3 regions of the Leucobacter albus genome follow, and region 2 is predicted to be linked to each of the others. Evidence: predicted binding sites of a transcription regulator. Region 2 holds the regulator's gene; each other region holds the start of a gene.
What was found. The regulator HrcA, encoded in region 2, represses chaperone genes, less so after heat shock. The targets are predictions, from matches to a motif close to TTNGCACTCGNNNNNNNCGAGTGCNAA.
Positions count from the first base shown of each region.

Region 1: groES (co-chaperone GroES) is a predicted target of HrcA. The motif match lies at 1,501-1,527, and genes of this name have one in related genera.
Region 3: groL (chaperonin GroEL) is a predicted target of HrcA. The motif match lies at 1,450-1,476, and genes of this name have one in related genera.

Region 1 covers NZ_BAAAKZ010000017.1:207,004-211,139, forward strand. Annotated here, with positions in the region: gene rarD (EamA family transporter RarD) at 1-918, opposite strand, end outside; gene groES (co-chaperone GroES) at 1,131-1,427, opposite strand; gene ABD115_RS15935 (DUF4190 domain-containing protein) at 1,610-2,086, shown strand; gene ABD115_RS15940 (THUMP-like domain-containing protein) at 2,179-3,369, shown strand; gene ABD115_RS15945 (hypothetical protein) at 3,382-4,074, opposite strand.
Region 2 covers NZ_BAAAKZ010000003.1:519,615-523,750, reverse strand. Annotated here, with positions in the region: gene ABD115_RS06055 (16S rRNA (uracil(1498)-N(3))-methyltransferase) at 1-134, opposite strand, end outside; gene dnaJ (molecular chaperone DnaJ) at 137-1,228, opposite strand; gene hrcA (heat-inducible transcriptional repressor HrcA) at 1,281-2,312, opposite strand; gene hemW (radical SAM family heme chaperone HemW) at 2,368-3,609, opposite strand; gene ABD115_RS06035 (DUF1990 family protein) at 3,612-4,136, opposite strand, start outside.
Region 3 covers NZ_BAAAKZ010000002.1:411,123-415,258, reverse strand. Annotated here, with positions in the region: gene groL (chaperonin GroEL) at 1-1,386, opposite strand, end outside; gene ABD115_RS03470 (LytR C-terminal domain-containing protein) at 1,553-2,146, opposite strand; gene ABD115_RS03465 (heme/hemin ABC transporter substrate-binding protein) at 2,256-3,374, opposite strand; gene ABD115_RS03460 (FecCD family ABC transporter permease) at 3,509-4,136, shown strand, end outside.

The DNA of each region.
Region 1 (4,136 bases), on a different contig from region 2:
CGGGCCGGTATGAGGCTGATGAGCGAGCTCCGGGCTCGGTGCTCGCCGCAAGCGTAAAATCATGTCGGCAATCAAGAACATCAGCGCGATCCACACCCCGACAAAACCGACCCAGCGGCTCAGCGGGAGCTCCTCGCCCATCACGAAGTAGCCGAACAGGAACGCGAGAATCGGTGTGAGGAACTGCAGGAACCCGAGATAGGTGAGCGGCAGCCTGCGCGCCGCCTCGCCGAACAGAATGAGTGGCACGGCAGTCAGCAGCCCGCTCACCAGCACGAGCCCGGCGATCAGCGGGCCGAACGAGAACGCGCCGAGGCCCGCCACCGAGGCGACGACGATCAGCTGCACGATGCCGATGGGCACCGAAACGAGCGTCTCGACCGTGAGGCCCGTCACGCCGTCGACGTGCTCGATGCGCTGGTGCACGACCCCGTACAGGCCAAAGCTCAGCGCGATGCCGAGCGCGATCCAAGGCACACGCCCATAGGCGATCGCCGAGTACAGCACCCCGACGCCCGCAACGCTGACCGCGATCCACTGCAACCGCGAGAGTCGCTCGCGCCAGAAGATCACACCAAACAGAATTGTAAACAGCGGGTTGATGAAGTAGCCCAGCGACGTCTCGAGCACGTGCCCAGTGACCACGCCGACGACAAAGATCTGCCAGTTGGCGTACAACAAGATGGCCGACAGCACGAACATGCCGAAGGTCTTGGGCGACGACAGCACCGCGCGCACCCTGCTCCACCTGCGCGTCACCGTCACGATGAGCGCGCACACGAGCAGCGTCGTCATGACGCGCCACGAGACGACCTCGAACGGGTTCACGACCGCGATCAGGGTGAAAAATGGCGGGAAAGCGCCCCAAATCAGGTACGCACCGAGTCCATAGCCTAAGCCAGCGCGTGTTTGTTTCACCGAGCTAGTCTACGCCTGTCGAAGCGGGCAGCCACCTTACATATGGCAGTTGTTGTCGCTATGTTTGCGCGCAAGCGACAACTCCTGCCATATCGAGAGACGCCAGAGGAGCCAGAGGCGCCAGAGGCGCCAGAGGCGCCAGGTGCCCGAGGGCACCCAAACGCAAAACCGGGGCCGCACCAGCACGGTGCGACCCCGGTTCAGAGTGCGATTTAGCGCTCGATGACTGCGAGGATGTCGCGGCTCGAGAGCACGAGGTACTCCTCGCCAGCGGCCTTGATCTCGGTGCCGCCGAACTTCGAGTAGATGACGATGTCACCAACGCTCACGTCGACGGGAATGCGGGTGCCGTTGTCTGAGACGCGGCCGGGGCCCACTGCAACAACCTTGCCCTCCTGGGGCTTTTCCTTCGCGCTGTCAGGAATGACGAGACCGGAAGCAGTGGTCTGCTCCGCCTCGACCTGCTGGATGACGATACGATCCTCGAGCGGCTTGATGGCGACCGACACGGTTGACCTCTTTCCAAAGCTGTTGGTTTTACACCCCTTACGGGTGCCTCTGTACGAGATTCTATGGCCCCGGTTGGCACTCATGCAAGGCGAGTGCCAACCGTTGGGAGCGGAATCGCGCACAGCGAACACAGCCCGCCCTGGGTAAGCTGATAAGCCCGACCACCGAATTTGGGAGCGCTATGAGCACCACCCCACCCGCCGAGCCAACGCCACACGCGACAGAGGCGGCATTCACGCAGCCGACCGAGCCGCTCACCGAGGCGGCGTTCACTCAGCCGACCGCACCGCTCCCCGAGTCGTACGCCGGCCAGCCGTACCCGCCGAGCTACGGAGCCCCCTACGACCAGGGCGCGGCAGCAGCAGCCTATAGCTACGGCCAGCAGGCGCCCGAACGCACGACCGTGAGCGACACGAACACCTACGCGCTCATCTCGATCATCGTGACTTTCATGATGCCGCTCGCGGGCATCATCTTCGGGCACATGGGCCTCAGCCAGATCAAGCGCACCGGCGATCGGGGCCGCGGCCTCGCCCTCACCGGGCTCATCTACGGCTACTGCGTGTTTGCGCTCGGCACGCTCTTCATCATTCTCTACATCGGCGCGATCGTCATGCTCATCGGCGCAGCGGCGAGCGGCAGCTACTACTACTCGTGACCAGCGATGACAACCGGCCGGGGGAACACCTCCCCCGGCCGGTTTCTTCGCTCCCGGGTTGGGCCGAACTCGCATCGCCCGCTGGCAGCGAGCTGCTTGCCGCCGCGGCAGCACTGCGCGCAGACGGTTCGGCGTTCGACCGCGTTTCAGCCAAGCTGCGCCGCCAGAGCGACGACACCGACCTCATCGCGGCGGCGCTCACGGTCACCGGGCTGCGCGAGCGCGCCGGGGCGAAGTTCGGCCCGCTCGCTCCCGAGCTGCTGCTCACGCAGGCGGGCCTCGAGCAGGCCTCGCGCTTCGTCGTTGCGAACCTGCACGCCGCTCGCTTCTCGGGCTGCGACACTGTCGCAGACCTCGGGTGCGGGCTTGGCGCCGAGTCGCTCGCGCTGCTGTGCGCCGGGATCGGCGTGCGCGCGGTAGAACTCGACCCGCTGACCGCGGCGTTCGCAAAGCACAACCTCGGCGTCGCCGCCCGCGCGCTTGCAGAGAGCCGAGGCAGCGCACCCTCGGTCGACGTCATCGTGGGCGACGCAACGGTTGTCGGGCCCGGCGAGGCAGAGGGCGTTTTTCTCGACCCTGCGCGGCGCACGGCCGGCCACCGCGACACTCGCCGTGTGCACGCAGACGATTACTCCCCCTCGCTCGACTTCGCCTTTGCCTCGGCCCGCGCGGCACACACAGGTGGCGTGAAGCTCGGGCCGGGCCTCGACCGTGAGCTCATTCCGGTCGACGCCGAGGCCCAGTGGGTGTCGGTCGACGGGCAGCTCGTCGAGATGGGCCTCTGGTTCGGTGCTGGGGCGCGGCCGGGCGTGCGGCGAGCGGCGACAGTGCTCCGCGGCGGCGGCTCGCCCGAACACACCGCAGCCGTGCACGAGCTGCTCGCGGCAGACGACGCGCCAGATGCCGACGTGCGCGGCATTGGAGAGTACCTGCTCGAACCCGACGGCGCCGTCATTCGGGCGCGCCTCATCGGCCTGCTGGCTGCCGAGCTCGACGCCGGCATGCTGCACGAGGGCATCGCCTACCTGTCGACCGACCGGGAGCCCACAACGCCCTTCGCGCAGGTGTTTCGCGTCGTCGAGGAGCTGCCGACGCGAGAGAAGGAGCTCAAGCGCGCGCTCGCGCAACGCGGCATCGGGCGGCTAGAAATCAAAAAGCGCGGCGTGGATGTGGATCCCGCCGCGCTGCGTACGCGCCTGCGTCTGAAGGGGCCGGAGTCGGCGACCCTCGTGCTCAGCCGCTCGGCGGGCAGGCATGTCGCACTGCTCGCCGAGCGCTGCTGAGCGTAGACTCCCCTAGTTGGTCGAGCCCCGGAGCAGGGTGTCACACGAGATCGTCTCGCCGAGCACCTCGACCGAGGTCGCGCCGTTCTGGCAGGCCTCGGCGGCGTCCATGCTCTGCGACACGAGATCGCCGCCCATCGAGAACGCCACGATCACGCCGATCGTGATGATGCCGCCGATGATGAGGCCGAGCGCGCCGGTGATGAGGCCGGTGAGCCCAAAGCCGAGCGACTGCTTCTTGATCAGTGCCATGATGCCGAGCACGAGCGCGACGAGGCCGAGCAGCGGGCTGAGGAAGGGGATGAAGAACAGCACGAGGGCCGCGATACCAAGAATCATGGCGGTGAGCGCGAGACCCTTCGGCTTGGGCGGCGCTGCCATGTTGTAGGCGGGAGCCTGCCCATATGCGGGAGCGCCCGGGTAGGCCGGTGCTGCGGGAGCGCCGGGGTAGGAAGGCGCGGCGGGGGCCGCGCCGAAACCCTGCGCTGCAGGGAAAGCCGGAGCTGCGGGAGCGCCCGGGTAGTCGGCTGCCGGGGCGACATACGGTTCACCCGGCGCCGAAGGCATTGCCGGCTGGCTGGGCTCGGGGGCGCTCGGGAACGCGGGAGCCTGCGGCGCGGCACCCGGCGCTACCGGGGTGTCGGGCGTCGCCTGAGGCTGCTCCGGCGTGGCCGCGGGGTCGGTGTTCGGCGTGTTATCAGACATTGCGTTCCTAACGGTGTGTGTCGATCAAGGGGGTTGCCCCTGGTGACAACGATACCGCGGGA
Region 2 (4,136 bases):
TTGCCAACGATCGTCTGCTCGCCAAGGCGCAGCCGGCTCACGCGCACCGCGTGCCTGCCCTCGTCACCGGAGACGGTGACGAGTTCGCCGACCGAGGTGCCCGCGAGCGACTCGTCGAAGTAAAGGTTCGCCACGATTACCCGAAGAAGCGGTCGCGCAGCTTGCCGAAGAAGCTCTGCTTGAACTCGCCGAAGTGCGGCGCCTCGTCTTTGCGCAGCTTCGCGAGCTGCTCGACGAGCGACTTCTCCTTGTGCGAGAGCTTCGTCGGCGTCGCCACCTGCATCGCGATCTTGAGGTCGCCGCGCGACGTCGAGCGCAGGCCCTGAATGCCGCGGCCCCGCACCGAGACGAGATCGCCCGACTGCGTGCCGGCGGGAATCTCGACCTTCACCGAGCCGTCGAGCGACTCGACCTCAACCTCGGTGCCGAGAATCGCGTCGGTCATCGACACCTGCATCGTGCTGAGCAGGTCGTTGCCGTCGCGGCTGAACGTGTCGTCGTGCTCGACGCGAAATTCGATGAATAGGTCACCGTTTGGCCCACCAAACGGCCCCACCTCGCCGCCGCCGCGCATCTGCATGCGGGTGCCGGTGTCGATGCCAGAGGGAATGTCGACCTGCAGCGTGCGACGCTCGCGCAGCCTGCCCTTGCCCGCGCACTCGACGCACGCGTTCTCGATAATCGTGCCGTAGCCCTGGCAGCTGCCGCACGGGTGCATCGTCACGACGTTGCCGAACAGCGAGCGCACCTCGCGCTGCACCTGGCCCTGGCCGCGGCAGACGTCGCAGGTCACGGGGTGGGTGCCGGGCTGGCACCCGTTGCCGCCGCAGGTGTTGCAGAGCACGGCGGTGTTCACGGTGACATCGCGCTGCACGCCAAACACCACCTCCTCGAGCTTCACGTCGACGCGAATGAGCGCGTCTTCGCCGCGCTCCTCGCGCGTGCGCGGGCCGCGCGAGCCGCCGCCGAAACCGCCGCCGAAGAAGGTCTCGAAGATGTCTCCAAAGCCACCTGCGCCGCCCTGGCCGCCACCCATGTCGTAGCGCTGGCGCTGCTCGGTGTCGCTGAGCACGTCGTAGGCGTGCGTGACGCTCTTGAAGCGCTCAGCGGCCTCCTCGCTCGGGTTCACGTCGGGGTGCAGCTGGCGGGCCAGCTTGCGATACGCCTTCTTGATCTCTTCGAGGCTCGCTTCGCGAGAAACGCCGAGCGTCTCGTAGTGATCCGCCACAGTTGAACTCCTAGGTGTCGTTGGTGAGTATGAAACGTTGTGCTGGAGGGGCTCAGCGGTCTTCGCTGAGCAGCCGGTTCAGGTATCTCGCAACGGCGCGCACTGCCTGGATATTCCCGGCGTAATCCATGCGCAGCGGGCCAAGCACGCCGAGCCTAGACGCGCCGAGCTGCTCGTAGCTCGTCGCGATGATCGACGCATCCGAGAGGCCGTAGGCCTCGTTTTCGCGCCCGATCGACGCGGCGATCTCGCGCTCGTCTTGTACGAGCTCGCCGAACAGTCTGAGCAGGGTCACCTGCTCCTCGATCGCCTCGAGCACGGTGGGAAGGGAGCCGGCGAACTCGCCAGGCCGCGTGAGGTTCGCCGCGCCCGCAACCGCGATCCGATCGCTGCGATTGGCCTGCAATTGCTGCGACACCGCCGAAAGCACGCTGAGCGCGAGCTCGGTGTCTGCGGGCCCGATCCACTCGCTCACCGAGCTGACGAGCTCGGCGACCCCTCGATCCGCCGCGTCGATATCTTGCCCGACAACCGCGGTCGCAATGCGCTCGCGCGCGGTGTTCAGCCACTGCTCGCTCGCTCGATTGGCAGGCAGCGTCGCGGTGTGCTGCTCGACAACGCCGTTGCCCAGAATGAGCACGCACAGCACCCGATTCTCGCCGAGCGCGACGAGGTCGATGTGGCGCACCGCGACCGAGCGCAGCGACGGGTACTGTACCACCGCGACCTGGTTGGTGAGCTGCGAGAGCAGCCGCACTGTGCGGGCCATCACATCGTCGAGGTCGCTCGACTCCCCAAGAAATCGCTCGATCGCCGTGCGCTGCGCCTGGGTCATTGGCCGCAGTTTTGCGAGCGTGTCGACGTAGAGCCGGTAGCCCTTGTCGGTCGGCACCCTGCCCGACGACGTATGTGTCTGGGCGATGAGCTCATCGTCTTCGAGCAGCGCCATGTCGTTGCGTATCGTCGCCGCCGAGACGCCGAAAGCGTGCCGCTCGACGATTGACTTCGACCCGACTGGCTCGTTCAGGGCGACGTAGTCGCCCACGATCGCGTGTAGCACGGCGAGGCTGCGCTCCGAGATCATCGCGCACCCCCTCTCGCACTCGAACTGGCACTCGAACAATCTGAGTGCCAGTCTACTACTCGAGCAGTTTCGCGACGACCGTGTCCGCTAGCAGCCGACCGCGAAGCGTCGGAACGACGCGCGGCTCGGCCCCCGCGACGCCAAGCGCCGCGCGGCCATCGATCAGCCCGTCGCCGATGAGGCCAGCGATGGCGGCCCGGCCGTGTTCGCTGAGAGCGGCGATCGGGAAGCCGTCTTTGATGCGCGTCTCGAGCAGCACGCGCTCACTGTGGCGGGCCTCGTCGGTGAGCGTCTCGCGGGCGTGCGCAGGCGACAGCCCCTGCGACATGCGCTCAGCGTAGGCGCGCGGGTGCTTCACGTTCCACCAGCGCAGCCCACCCATGTGGCTGTGCGCGCCCGGGCCCGCGCCCCACCAATCCTCGCCAGTCCAGTACGACAGGTTATGCCGCGAGCGCGTGTCGGCGGTGCGCGACCAGTTGCTGATCTCGTACCAGTCGTAGCCGGCCGCTGCGAGGCGCGCGTCGAGCAGCTCGTACATCTCAGCGTGCAGGTCGTCGTCTGGCTCGGCGACCTGGCCGCGGCGAATCTGCCCGGCGAGCTTCGTGCCAGCCTCGACGATCAGGGCGTAGGCCGACAGGTGGTCTGGGGCATTTTCGAGCGCGGCGTCGAGCGAGCGCTCCCAATCGGCGAGCGACTCCCCCGGCGTGCCGTAGATCAGGTCGAGGCTCACCTGCAGGCCGACGGCACGCGCGGCTGCAACGACGACCGGCACGCGCTCAGGCGTGTGGGTGCGGTCGAGCGTGTGGAGCACGTGCGGCACGGCAGACTGCATGCCAAAGCTGACGCGCGTGAACCCCGCCTCAGCGAGGGTCTCGAGGTAGGCCTCATCGACCGAATCGGGGTTCGCCTCGGTGGTGATCTCGGCGCCTGGCGCTAAGCCCCACTCGTCGCGCACCCGGGCAAGCATGAGGGCAAGATCGCTTGCGGGCAGCAGGGTGGGCGTGCCCCCGCCAAAGAACACCGTAGACACCGGCCGCTCGGGCAGCCCGGCAGCGCGCATCACGCCCGCCCCGAAACTCAGCTCAGTCGCGGCCTCAGAGGCGTAGCCAGCCTGGCTCGCACCCCCGCCGAGCTCGCTCGCAGTGTACGTGTTGAAGTCGCAATACCCGCAGCGCACGCGGCAGTAAGGCACGTGCACGTACACGCCGAAGGCGCGATCTACCGCGCCTTCGAGCACGCTCGCGGGCAACGCCCCGTCTGCCGGCGCGGGCTCGCCGTCGGGGAGCACGCTCGGCATGGTCAGGCCCCCTGGGGCTTGTCGCCTGCGTCGGAGGCGGAGTCGGAGGCGGGGTCGGAGGCGGAGTCGGAGTCGGGGGCCGGCGCTGCCAGCGCCGTCGGTACCGGGTCGCCGGCCCCGTCGCCCGCGTCGCCGCCCGCCGCGTCGCTCGCCGCCGGCACAACGCCGGTGCGGATCGCGGCGCCAGGGGTCAGCGCGGCCACGAAGGCCTGTGCGAGCTCGACGACATCGCGAAGCTCCGAACGCTGCTTGCGGCCGGCGAGCAGGCCAGAGCTTGTCAGAAATGTGAACCCGCGCGCGACGGCCCAAACGGTGCCGTCTGCACGCTGCTCAACGGTAATGAGCTGCTCGCCGAACCCGGGAACCTCCTCGCGGTCGCCCCAGGCGAAGCCAAGCCGCTGCGGCTCCTCGACGGTCGAGATCACCAGAATGGGCCGGCGCTGCCCCCCCGCAATCGTGAGCGTCGCGGTCGTTCCCGGGAGAATGTAGGCCTCGCCCTCGGGGCTGAAGAGCTGCTCGGGTGCCTC
Region 3 (4,136 bases), on a different contig from region 2:
GACGCCGGGCTCGAGGCCAGCGTTGAGCGCGATCTGCTTCAGCGGTGCCTCGATAGCGACCTGCACGATTGCCGCGCCGGTTGCCTCTTCGCCGGTGAGCTCGAGGTTCGCGAACGCCTTCGCGCCTGCCTGGATGAGTGCGACGCCGCCGCCGGGGACGATGCCCTCCTCAACAGCTGCCTTCGCGTTGCGCACTGCGTCTTCGATGCGGTGCTTGCGCTCCTTGAGCTCGACCTCGGTCGCGGCTCCTGCCTTGATGACTGCGACGCCACCAGCGAGCTTCGCGAGGCGCTCCTGGAGCTTCTCGCGGTCGTAGTCGCTGTCGGTGTTGTCGATCTCGCGACGGATCTGCTGCACGCGGCCCTCGACCGCTTCCTTCTCGCCGCCACCCTGAACGATGGTGGTCTCATCCTTGGTGATGATGACCTTGCGAGCGGTGCCGAGCATGTCGAGCGTTGCGTTCTCGAGCTTCAGGCCGACCTCTTCCGAGATGACCTGGCCGCCGGTGAGGATAGCGATGTCCTGGAGCATTGCCTTGCGGCGATCGCCGAAGCCCGGAGCCTTGACGGCTGCCGACTTGAAGATGCCGCGGATCTTGTTGAGCACGAGGGTCGCGAGTGCTTCGCCCTCGACGTCCTCAGCGATGATGAGGAGCTGCTTGCCCGACTGGATAACCGGATCGACGACGGGGAGCAGATCCTTGATGTTCGAGACCTTGCTGTTGACGACGAGAATGTAGGGGTCTTCGAAGACGACTTCCTGGCGGTCAGCGTCGGTGACGAAGTACGCCGAGAGGTAGCCCTTGTCGAAGCGCATGCCCTCGGTGAGCTCGAGCTCGGTGCCGAAGGTGTTCGACTCCTCAACGGTGACGACGCCCTCCTTGCCGACCTTGTCGATAGCCTCGGCGATCAGTGCGCCGATCTGCTCGTCGGCTGCGGAGATCGAAGCGGTCGCTGCGATCTCGGCGGTGGTCTCGATCTCCTTCGAGTTTGCGTGCAGCTCGGTGATGACCGCTGCCACTGCCTTCTCGATGCCCTTCTTCAGGGCGATGGGGTCGCTGCCAGCGGCAACGTTGCGCAGGCCCTCGCGCACGAGCGCCTGAGCGAGCACGGTTGCGGTGGTGGTGCCGTCGCCTGCGACGTCGTCGGTCTTCTTCGCGACCTCCTTGACGAGCTCGGCGCCGATCTTCTCGTACGGGTCGTCGAGCTCGATCTCCTTGGCGATCGAAACGCCATCGTTGGTGATCGTCGGGGCGCCCCACTTCTTCTCAAGGACGACGTTGCGGCCGCGCGGGCCCAGCGTCACCTTGACAGTGTCAGCGAGGATGTTGAGACCCCGCTCAAGGCCGCGACGTGCCTCTTCGTCAAACGCAATCATCTTTGCCATGTAATTCGCCCCTCCCGGACGTCTAGGGAAAGCGGCAGACACCACAGGTGTACTGCGCCAGGTTTAGCACTCAGTCGATCCGACTGCTAACACTAATTTTGGCACTCTGGTGCTGAGAGTGCAAGGAGAGGCGCTCGCCCGGAGCGAACGCAGATCGCCCGCGGGGCTACGGCTTGCCCGGGCCGGCGTAGTCGGTGCCGATGAGCACGGTGAGTCGCGCGCCACTGTCGGCGTATTCGGTCGCGAGGTAGGTCGAAACCCCTCCGAGCTCCTTCGCGAGCCCCAGGGCAGCGGCCTCGTCTGCGGCGTCGGCGTAGAACACCGCTGAGATCTCAATATCGGCGCTCGCTGCGGGCCCAGCAAGCGCGATCACGCCCCAGCCCTGCTCGGTGATCGCGGCGGCGACCCCCGAGGCGACATCGCCCTGGCTCTCGGTGCCATCGAGCACGGCGACGGTGGCCTCGGGGTCGAGTGCCGGCTTCACCTTGGCGGGGGCCTCGGCAGTCTCGGTCTCGGGCATGAGCGGGAGCTTTCCACTCGAGCCAGCGAGCGTCACACCGACGATGCCGATCGTGGTCAGCAGCGCTGCGCCAATCAGCCCGCCAACGACGAAGTGCCAGGTCACCCTCGGCTGCGCGGTGACCCGGTGGCTGCCGACGGCGCGGTCGTTGGAAATGTCGTCGAAGCGATCCTTGGGGTAGTCGGTCGTGGCCGCGCGGCGCGGATGTGTTCCGTGCGCCGCCTCGTGATCCTTCGCCACCCGCAACTCCCATTTCATTCGCCAGCGTCGGGCCGGGCGGCCTCGACAGCATTACCGATACAGAATACCCCGCCGGTGTGCGGCGATTGCTGAACGGGCTGGGAGCAGCCTACAGCGAGTCGGGAATATATATCGCGCGAGCGAGGGCATCGATGACGTCGGGCGTGCGACCGGCGCTCGCGAAGAGCAGCGCGTCATCAATGTCGATGATGCGGCGCTTCTTGCCCGCTGTCGTGAGCGCGATGCTCGGCTGCGCCTCGATCAGGCCGTCGACACCGTCGGTGCTGTTAAGCCCCTTCGACATCACCAAGATGATGTCTGGATCCATCTTCACGAGCGCCTCGTCGGTCATGGGGCGCTCGCCCTTCCAGCCGACCTCCTCGGCAACATCGATGACGCCGAGGGAGTCGAGGAGCGTGTCGACCCCGCTGCCCTCGCCAAACAGGTAGAACACGCCAGCGCCGCCTCGCACATACAGGAAGGCGACGCGGGGGCGCTTGGTCTCGTCGCTGGGAATGAGCCGGGAAACCTCGGCCTCCTTCGCTGCGATGGCGTCGGCGACCTTCTGGTTGAGCTCGGCCGCGGCGTCGGCGACGCCCAGAGCGGCGGCAATCTGCTCGGTCGCGGCGGCGCTCGACTCAGGGTCGACCGATCGTTTCACCACAACGACGGGCACGCCGGCGTTGCGCATCATGGTCACGAAGTCGATGCCCCCGACGCTCAGGTCAGTGAAGATCACGGAGGGCTCGAGGCCCAGCACCGACTCGGCTTCGATATCGTGGCCACCGCGCACCACGAGTGGGAGCTTCTCTGCGCCTGGAAATGACGTCGTGGCGTCTCGGCCAATGAGCTGGTCGCCGAGCCCGAGGTTGTAGACGATGTCGCTCAGCGTGCCCGTCAGCGAGACCGCGAGCACGCGCGACGTGTCAGTCACCTCGACCGGCACATCGCCCGACCGGTCGTGCGATTGCACGGTCACCGGCAGCGAGGCGGTCGGTTTCTCGGCGAGCGGCGTCACCGTCGGTGGGCCAACGAGTGCGGTCGTCGGCCCCTCGTAACTCAGCGGGTCTGCGAGCGGGGTGAGCGAGTCGAGGGGAGCGAGCTCCGCCGCGGCGCTGCCACCGCCCGAAGCCTCGGGAGCGCCCGTCTGGCAGCCCGTCAGCGTGAGGGCAACGCCGAGGGCAATTACGAGTGCGGCTCTCGTGCGAGATGTGCGCGGCTTGTGCATCGATACCCTCTCAAAAGTGTGACCCGAGCAAGCTTAACCTCACAAAGGTATGATGATGCGGGGGATTCGCTGAAATTCCCTCTGTACACGGCGCGATCTGCGCCCGGATCTCCTAGAAAGCCCCCCGCGCGAGCATGAAAAGCACCGACCGAACCTCGCTGTCGCGGCGAGGCAGTCGCGCACCCCTGTTGTTTGGCGTACTCGCGATTCTGCTCGTGCTCAGTGTGCTGATCTCGGCGGGCACTGGCCAGCTGGCGATTCCGCCGCACGAGGTGCTCGGCTCCGTGCTGCACCGCCTGGGCATCGATTGGCTGCCGTTGCCCTCGGTGCCAGCTGGTGACGAGGCACTCTGGGCGATCCGCTTCCCCCGCGTCGCGATGAGCGTGCTCGTCGGTGTTGGCCTCGCGGTCTCTGGCCTCATCATGCAGGCGATCTTCGGCAACCCGCTCGCGGAGCCCGGGGTGATCGGTATCTCGTCGGGCGCCGCGGTTGGCGCGGGCATCTCAATCGTATTCGGGCTCACGATGTTCGGCCAGTGGACCACCGCGATTCTCGCGTTCGTGACCGGGCTGATTGCGACCCTCATTGTCTACTCGATGAGCCGCGCCGACGGGCGAACCGAGGTGGTGACCCTCGTGCTCACGGGCATCGCAGTGAACGCGATCGCCGGGGCCGCGATCGCCGCGCTGACCTTTGTCGGTGACACCCAGTCGCGTGAGGCCATTGTGTTTTGGCAACTCGGCAGCCTGAAGGGCATGAGCT